2 regions of the Janthinobacterium sp. YR213 genome follow, and region 1 is predicted to be linked to the other one. Evidence: predicted binding sites of a transcription regulator. Region 1 holds the regulator's gene; the other holds the start of a gene.
What was found. The regulator LexA, encoded in region 1, represses DNA repair genes until DNA is damaged. The targets are predictions, from matches to a motif close to ACTGTATNNNNATACAGT.

Region 2: a site for LexA is predicted at 2,103-2,120, ahead of imuA (translesion DNA synthesis-associated protein ImuA). Genes of this name have one in related genera too.

Annotation. Positions count from the first base shown of each region.
Region 1 is NZ_FNDA01000001.1:1,914,712-1,919,327, forward strand. Features, by position in the region: gene BLT98_RS08410 (replicative DNA helicase) at 1-393, opposite strand, end outside; gene rplI (50S ribosomal protein L9) at 529-984, opposite strand; gene rpsR (30S ribosomal protein S18) at 1,012-1,302, opposite strand; gene priB (primosomal replication protein N) at 1,328-1,627, opposite strand; gene rpsF (30S ribosomal protein S6) at 1,648-2,037, opposite strand; gene lexA (transcriptional repressor LexA) at 2,313-2,948, shown strand; gene BLT98_RS08440 (cystathionine gamma-synthase family protein) at 3,016-4,257, opposite strand; gene purF (amidophosphoribosyltransferase) at 4,301-4,616, opposite strand, start outside.
Region 2 is NZ_FNDA01000001.1:2,051,140-2,055,755, reverse strand. Features, by position in the region: gene BLT98_RS09010 (GNAT family N-acetyltransferase) at 1-608, shown strand, start outside; gene BLT98_RS09005 (putative Na+/H+ antiporter) at 670-1,935, opposite strand; gene imuA (translesion DNA synthesis-associated protein ImuA) at 2,141-2,851, shown strand; gene BLT98_RS08995 (Y-family DNA polymerase) at 2,781-4,268, shown strand; gene BLT98_RS08990 (glutathione S-transferase N-terminal domain-containing protein) at 4,350-4,616, shown strand, end outside.

The DNA of each region.
Region 1 (4,616 bases):
GGAGATATCGTCGGCGACGGTGATGAGCTTGCGCAGCACGCCGCGGTCGCGCACGATCTCGGCGTAGCGCCGGATGTTCGCGGCCGATGGCGTGTTTTGCGCCATGGCGTTCAGGTAAGCGAGTCCGCCCACATCATCGGCCTTGCCGAGCTGGGTCAGGGTTTCAAAAACAGTAATGACATCGGCTGGCTTGGAAGCGTTAACCATCTTGACGATTTGCTCGAAGATGATGCGATGGTCATAGCGATAGAAATCCTCCGCATGCATGAAGTCGGCGATGCGGTCATACGCGGCATTGTCGCGCAGCAGACCACCGATAACGGATTGTTCTGCTTCGATCGAATGCGGCGGAATACGGAGGGAATCCAGTTGCGGATCAGAGGGGGCGTTCATGGCGCGAATTATACCCGCTTCGGCGTGCTGGCAAAAATAAAGGGCTGAAATTGAGCGAAAAAAAGGCCACAAAAAAGCCGGGCGAACCCGGCTTTTCATAGTGCGGCAGCGCTTGCGGGCCAGGCCCGCAGACGATTACGCGTTCGCGTCTGGTACGACAGCGATAACAACTTCCACGACCACGTCGGTGTGCAGAGCAACCGAAACGTTGTGCTCGCCAACGATCTTCAGCGGGCCGGTAGGCATGCGGATTTGTGCTTTTTCAACAGCAAAACCTTGCTTGGTCAGCGCTTCAGCGATGTCGAAGTTGGTGACGGAACCAAACAGACGGCCATCAACACCAGCTTTTTGAGCAACTTGAACGGTCAGGCCGCTCAGTTTTTCGCCCTGGGCTTGCGATGCGGCCAGTTTAGCGGCAGCAGCTTTTTCCAGTTCGGCGCGCTTGACTTCGAATTCAGCCACAGCGGTTGCCGTAGCACGACGTGCCAGGCGTTGCGGGATCAGGAAGTTACGTGCGTAACCGTCTTTGACTTTGACGACTTCGCCGAGGTTACCGACGTTAACAACTTTTTCTAACAGAATGATTTGCATAGTTCTTCTCCAGGAATATCTGACCGATTAAGCGTGGTGCAGATCGGTGTATGGCAGCAGCGCGAGGAAGCGAGCGCGCTTGATTGCGGTGTCAACTTGGCGCTGGTAGTGCGCTTTGGTACCGGTCAGGCGTGCTGGCATGATCTTGCCGTTTTCTTGGACGAAGTCTTTCAGCGTGTCGACGTCTTTGTAGTCGACTTGCTCAACGTGAGCTGCGGTGAAGCGGCAGAACTTCTTGCGTTTGAACAACGGGTTTTGCTGTTTGCGTTTTTCTTTAAGCTTGAGCTTATTTTTGTCGAACTTTTTACCGAATGCCATGTCAGGCTCCTGTATCTAAAATGCGCTAGTCAGAATTGACTGCACTAAAATCAATGATGTGAAACACCAAACTCTTGCTGTTGCGGCTCTTCCTGGCCAGGAAACCCGTGAACTGATACACCCCGCCCAAGCTTGCCTGACTGAACCTGCCTGAAATTTCGCCAGCGGCTAGCGCGGCAACATCAAACTCGGTCAAACGGGCAATCCCTGCTTCCATCTGCTGCGAACTGTGTTGCAATACTGCATTCACAATCGGCAGCCCTGCCGGGGTATAGCGCAATATTTCGCGCTCGGCAATGATGGCGGTTACTTGTAGCTGGTTCAGCGCACGATCCTGGTCAAGAATTAAGCTGCTGCTGCGGCTGGAGCGGCTGCTGGTGCTTCGGTGCGGTGGCTTTTGGCCGCGTCTTCGCGTTGTACCGATTTCATCATCGGCGAAGGAGCTGTTTCAGCTTTCTTCATTTTAACGGTCAGGTGACGCAACACGGCATCATTGAATTTGAATGCTGTTTCCAACTCGACCAGGGTCTCGTTGTCGCATTCGATGTTCAGGCAGATGTAGTGTGCTTTAGGCAGCTTTTGGATCGAGTAAGCCATTTGACGGCGGCCCCAATCTTCCACGCGGTGAACCGAACCGCCGCGGGTGGTTACGCTGGCTTTGTAGCGTTCGATCATCGCGGGCACTTGCTCGCTTTGGTCCGGATGGACGATAAAGACTATTTCATAATGACGCATGCAAACTCCTTCAGGTCGGATTGATAATCGCCCACCCCGGCGTCAAGACGGGTGTGGGAAGGTCAGCCGAAGATTATAACCGCCTTTTGCAAACGTTTCAATCATTCCTTCCACAAGCGCCCGAAAAGCCCGCGCGCCACCGTGCTTTCCGCCCCTGGACAAGTATTTCTTGCGAAATTCGCCTAAAACACGGAAATCCCCTTGCATAGTGGGCGATACTGTACAAAAATACAGACTGTTCATATAGACAGCATTTTAGTATGCACCCACCGCTCATGATCAAGCTGACAGCACGACAAGAACAAATCCTGAACCTGATCAAGGACGCGATTGAAAACACGGGCTTTCCTCCCACCCGTGCCGAAATCGCCAATGAACTGGGTTTCAAATCGGCCAACGCGGCCGAAGAGCATTTGCAGGCCCTGGCCCGCAAGGGCGCGATCGAGATTTCTCCCGGCACCTCGCGCGGCATCCGCCTGATCGGCGCGGCCGCCGAAGCCCTGCCATCGAAAGTGCCGGCAGCGCTGCTGATGTCGTTGCCCCTGATCGGCCGGGTGGCGGCAGGCTCGCCCATCCTGGCACAGGAAAACCTGGAAGCGAGCTACAACGTGGACCCCGCCCTGTTCTCAGCCAAGCCCGACTTCCTGCTGAAGGTGCGCGGCTGGTCCATGCGCGACGCAGGCATCATGGATGGCGATTTACTGGCCGTCAAGAAGGTCGATAGCGCCAAGAATGGCCAGATCGTCGTCGCCCGCATCGGCGACGAAGTCACCGTCAAGCGCTACAAGAAAACGGGTTCCGTCATCGAATTGCTGCCGGAAAACCCCGACTTCAAGGTCATCACCGTATCGCCGGAAGATGAATTCGCCCTGGAAGGTTTGGCGGTAGGCTTGATGCGCAGCTGGCATTGAACCACCGCATGTAAAAAGGGCCGCAACAGCATGACTGTTGCGGCCCTTTTTTTATTGCCCAGGCGTTTTATGCATCCAGGGCGCTACGGAAATCCTCGAGCAAGTCCGCCTCATCCTCGATACCGACGGACACGCGGATCAGGGATTCGGCGATGCCCATGCTGGCGCGGCGCTCGGCGCCCATCTCGTAAAAGATCGTGTGGGCGACGGGAATGACCAGGGTGCGGGTGTCGCCGAGATTGCTCGCTGGAATGGCAAGATTGAGACGATTGAGGAAATCGAAGCAATCGATGCCATCCTTCAGCTCAAAGCTGAACAGCGAGCCATAGCTGCGGAACAAATCCGTCGCCAGCGCGTGCTGCGGATGCGCGGCCAGGCCCGGGTAGTGCACGGCCGCTACCCGCGGGTCGGCGGCCAGCATGGTGGCCAGCGCCAGGGCGTTCGAGCAGGTGCGGTCCATGCGCAAGGCCATGGTTTCCGCGCCGACGGCGATATGGTGCGCCGCCTCCGGGCCCAGGGAGGCACCAAAATCGCGCAATGCCTTGGCGCGGATTTGCGCGATGCCCCACTGCGCCGGCGCCGCCTTCTTGTAATTGTCGAAAATGTTCGGATACTGCGTCCAGTCGAACACGCCCGTGTCCGTCAAGCTGCCGCCCAGGGCATTGCCGTGGCCGCCGATGGATTTTGTCAGCGCATTGACCACCAGGCCAGCGCCCACGGCTTTCGGGCGGAACAGGTAGGGCGTCGTCATGGTGTTGTCGACGATGTACAAAATGCCGCGTTCCTTGCACAACGCGCCGATCTTCGCCAGGTCGGCGATCTGCGTGCGCGGATTGGCGATGGTTTCGACAAACACGATGCGCGTTTGCGGCGTGATGGCGGCGGCCACATTGGCCACGTCCGTGGCGTCGACAAACGACACGCCGACGCCCTGCCCTGTCACCGTTTGCCACAGGCTGTTGGTGTTGCCAAACAAAAAGGCCGACGACACGACATGGTCGCCAGCGCGCAAGAGCGCCTGCACCACGGCGCCGATGGCGCCCATGCCGGTGGCGAAGCACAGCGTGGCGACGCCGTCTTCCATCTTGTTGACCTTGTCTTCCAGCGCGGAGACGGTCGGATTGCCCTGGCGGCCGTAGCGGAAGCCGGGCTCCTTGCCCTGGAATACGGAAGCGAGCTGGCGCGCATCGCCGTAGCCGAAGGCAACGGAAGTATGCACGGGCTTGTGCAGGGAACCGTGCTCGATGCCCTTGCGGCGGTCGTTATGCAGGATGGTGGTGGTAAAGCCGTAGTTTTTTTTATCGTTCATGATCGCGGAGCAAAAAAAGCCCGGCGCTAGCCGGGCAAGATAATTACGCTTCTGTTGTCGCCAGGTTCAGGTTCAGCTGGGAACGCGGCGTATCTTCGGGCGCTGCCGCCTTCGGATGGTGGCGCGCATATTCCAGGCGGTCCAGGTATTCCTGCGACACGTCGCCCGTCACGTACACACCATCGAAGCACGACGCTTCGAAGTTGGTCAGGGCCGGGTTGACGTCGGCGATGGCCTGCTTGAGCGCGCCGATATCCTGGTACACCAGGTAGTCGGCCGTGATTTCGCGGCACACTTCTTCCGTCGTGCGGCCATAGGCGATCAGTTCGTCGCGCGTCGGCATGTCGATGCCGTACACG
Region 2 (4,616 bases), 140 kb from region 1:
AGGTGCAGGCGGGACTGCTGTCGCATGCGCCGCTCACGCTGGTGTCGGGCGAGCTGCTGGGTGACGAGGCGAAGAACCGCATGGCGAAATTGCTGTTTGCCACCAGTTACCTGGAATACTGTTCGTTCGGCAATAAACTCAACCTGCAATTCGTTGAATTGCAGCGGCGGCAAAACATCGACCCGTACCTGGCGCACATCCATGGCCTGCATGACGAGGAAGGGCGTTTCATCGGCTTTTTCACGGCCGCGACGATGGCCGAGTTCCAGGCCTGCGGCGCCGTCTCGTATTACCGCGATGACATGAAGGCGCTCGACGATGCGTATGACGCCTTCGTGCTCGCGCATGCGCGCGCCGACGACTGTTTCGTCAGCAGCCTGGCGATCGACGAGAAATACCGGGGGCAGGGCCTGTTCCGGCAGATGTTCCATGAAATCCGCGACCTGGCCAGCCGCAAGGACTGTGCGCGCATCACCCTGACGGTATGGGAAAAGAGCGAAGCGCTGCAAGTGTATCTGCACAAGGGTTTTCGCAGCGTGGGCACGTTCGACTATGCCTACAGCCTGTTCTATGACCGGCTGCATTTCCTCGTGTATGAGGGAAACTGAGGAAGGTAACTGGGAGGGATTGGGGAAGCGGGGGCGGCAAGCAGCCGCCCCGTGATGCAACTTACAGCGCCAGGAAGGCCAGGCCCGCCACGGCCGTCGGCAGCAGGGCGCCGGCCAGCAGGCCGATGGCGCCGATCGATTCATCCTTGAAGCCTCGGCGCAGCAGGGCCACGCCGGCCGGGTTCGGCGCATTGGCGATGACGGTCAGGCCGCCGCCGGCCACGGCGCCGGCCATCAGCATGTATTTCGCTTCGTCCGTCATGCCGACGATCAGCGAACCGAGGTAAGTGAGGGCCGCATTGTCGGTAATGGCCGTCAAGCCCAGGGCGCCGAAGAACAGGGCCAGCGGTTTCAGGCTGGAAACGATGGGCTGCAGCCACCATTGCTGCATGCCGCCCAGTACCACCAGGCCGCCGAGGAAGAAGCCGACCAATAAACCCTCTTTCAGGATCAGCGGGCTTTGATAGCGCTCATACGCCTGCACGAAGCCGAGGAAGAACAGGAACAGGCCGATGAACAGCACGGGATGGTGCGCCAGGGCGACGACGCCGGCCAGCACGATCATGTGCACCAGGCTGACGGCCAGCGGCACTTTTGGCGCTTCCACTTCACCGGCCTTCGGCTTGATGTCGGAGGTGTTGCTGTGCAGGTATTTGCGCAGCAAAATGCTCACGCCCGTCGCGTTGACGAGGACGGCGATGGCCGCCTTCCAGCCGAAGTGGGTGGCCATGTAGGCGCTATCCCAGTTCCACGTGGTGGCCACCATCAGCACGGGCGGCGCCGCGTACGAGGTGAGCGTGCCGCCGATGGAAACGTTGACGAACAGCACGCCCAGCGCGCCGTATTTCAGCCATTCAGGGATGCCCGGGCGGAAGATTTGCGGTGCCAGCATCAGCGCGGCCAGGGTCATGGCGGCCGGTTCCGTGATCAACGAACCCGTCAGGGGCACAAGCGCCAGGCCCAGCCAGACTAGGGCCAGTTCCGTGCGCAGCGGCATCACGCGCGCCACGCCTTTCAACAGGCGCTGCACGGCGTCGAGCACGGGGCGCGAGGCAGCCACGACCATGACGACAAAGACGAACAGCGGCTCCGTGTAATGGCGCGACTCGGCATACTCGATGGCAGCATCGCCGCCCGAGACAAAGGCCATGATGATGATCAAGATGAAGGCCCAGAAGCCGAACACGACTTCCACTTCGCCCAGCAAGTGCAGCAGGCCCGCATGGCGGGGGTGGCGCCGCGACAAGGTTTCAAACGACTTGGCGGCAAAGGTGTGGATGAGCGCAAGCCCGAAGACGATGGCGCTGATGATTTGGATGGTGGTCAAATGCGTTTCCTTTGGACGGAGGAAGCCGCCCGGTGCATTGCCGAGCGGTAAGGAGAGTGCTTATGGTACAGCAATCGATGTGAAAAACGGTGTTTTTCGGACGTGGCGGGACGTCCCCCGGGGAGCTGCGGCGCAGATAAGCCTTGCCAAAAGCGGGACTGGATAGTACTGTATATACATACAGTATTTATCTTCATATTCAATTATGCAACATTCCGAATTGATGGCCTCGCCGGAAGCCTTGCACCCGTCCCTGTGGCGCGCATCGCAGCTGGGGCAGGGCGCCACGCGCTGCCTGGATACGGGCTTTGCCGCCCTGTCCGCGCAGTTGCCCGGCGGCGGCTGGCCCAGCGGCAACCTCATCGATCTGCTGGTGCAGCAGCCGGGCAGCGGCGAATTGCGGCTGCTGGCGCCCGCGCTGGCGCAACTGCCGGGCTTGCCCATCGTGCTGCTGCAGCCGCCCCATCCGCCGCAGGCGCTTGCCTTGGCCGCGCAGGGGCTGGCGCCGTCGCAATTGCTGTGGTTAAAGAGCGCCAGCAGCAAGGATGCCTTGTGGGCGGCGGAAAATATCTTGCGCAGCGGTAGTTGCGGCGCCTTGCTGTTCTGGCAGCCGCATGTGCGCGCCGACAGCCTGCGCCGGCTGCACCTGGCCGCGCAGTCCGGCAACACCCTGTTTTGCATGCTGCGCCCGCTGCACGGCGCGCAGGATGCGTCGCCGGCGCCGCTGCGGCTGTCCGTGCGCCCGGCCGCCGGCGGCATCGAGATCGGCTTCATCAAGCGCCGGGGACCGCAGCGCGACGCGCCCCTGTTCCTGCCCCTGCAACCTCCTTCATTACTGCTACGCCATGCGACTCTGGATCGGCCTGTGCCTGCCCCGGCTCCCGCTCGAAGTGTTTTGCCCGCGCTGGTCGGTTGACAGCCTCGGCGTGGTGCTGGAACAGGAGCAAGTGATGGCCGTGTCGCCGCTGGCGCGGGCGGCCGGCATCCGGCCGGGCATGCGCCGCGCCGGTGCGCTGATGCTGGCGCCGCAGGCACGCCTGCACGAACGCTCTCCCGAACTGGAGGCGCAGGCCCTGCAAGCGGTGGCGCTGGCGCTGCTGCAATATTCGCCGCTGGTGGCGCAGGGCGAGGAAGCGACCCTGCTCGTCGATGCGGGCGCCAGCCTGCGCCTGTTCGGCGGCGTGCGCGCCCTGTGCCGGCAAATCGCGGCCAGCTTGCGCGCGCTGGGCTACACGGCCCAGCTGTCCTGCGCCCCCACGGCGCGCGGCGCCTGGCTGCTGGCGCGCGCCGGGACGCGCCGGGGCCGGACATTGAGCATGGCCAGCCTGGTACGCCGCCTCGACCGCCTGCCGTGCGCCTTGCTGCCGCCGGCGCGCCCCTACCTGGAATGGCTGGACGGCATCGGCTGCCGCACCCTGGGGCAGCTGCGCCACTTGCCCCGGCCCGGCTTGCAGCGCCGCTGCGGCGGGGCCTTGCTGGACATGCTCGACGATGCGCATGGCCACGGCACGGAACTGTACCTGTGGCTCGAAGCGCCACCCACGTTCCGCGCCAGCCTGGAATTGTTCGACCGCGTGGAGCACGCCGACGCGCTGCTGTTCGGCGCGCGCCGGCTGCTGCAGCAAATGACGGGCTGGCTGTGCGCGCGGCAATTTGCCGTCGAGCGCATTCAATTGTTGCTGGCGCACGAGCGGGGCCGGGTGGCGCGTGCGCCCACCGTCATCGACCTGGCGCTGGGCGAGGCCGTCTGGCGCGACGAGCACCTGGTGCGCCTGCTCAAGGAACGCCTGGCGCAGCTGGCGCTGGACGCACCCGTGATCGGCCTCACGCTGGAAGCGCTGCAGGTGCAGCCGATGGCGCCGCCCAGCGACACCCTGTTTCCCGAACCGGGCGGCACGCCGCAAGAGCGCCAGCGCTTGATGGAATTGCTGGTGGCGCGCCTGGGCACGGACAATGTCTTGCAGGCCGCGCCGCGCGCCGATTACCGTCCCGAGGCAGCCAATCAGTGGCTGCCGCTGCCTGCCAAGGCCGGCGGCAGAAACGCGGTGCCGGACTTGCCGCCCGGCTTGCCCGGCATGCCCCGTCCCGGCTGGCTGCTGGCCCAGCCCATCGCCCTCCTGATGCGCGAACACCGGCCATTCTATGGCTCGCCCCTGAAAATGGTGTCTGTCGCCGAGCGCATCGAAGCGGGCTGGTGGGGCCAGTCGCAGGCGCGCGATTACTTCATCGCCGAAGGCCTCGACCATGCGCACTACTGGGTCTATCGTGAACGCATCGCCGGCAGCGGAGAAGATGCCGCGCCGCGCTGGTTCTTGCATGGCTTGTTTGGCTGAATGCGCTGTCCTGCTGAAACTGCCATGCTTGGCTATACTGGCTTCCCGGCGCCGCATCTTTAATTGAAATGAAGGATATCCATGACACAGCTTTCCGACTTCCCCATCACCCAAAAATGGCCTGCCCGGCATCCCGAGCGCCTGCAACTGTACTCGCTGCCGACGCCGAACGGCATCAAGGTCTCGATCCTGCTGGAAGAGCTGGGCCTGGCGTACGAGCCGCACCTGGTCAGCTTCGAGCAGAATGACCAGCTGTCGCCCGCCTTCCTGTCCCTCAATCCGAACAACAAGATTCCCGCCATCCTCGACCCGGACGGTCCCGATGGCAAGCCGCTGGCCCTGTTCGAG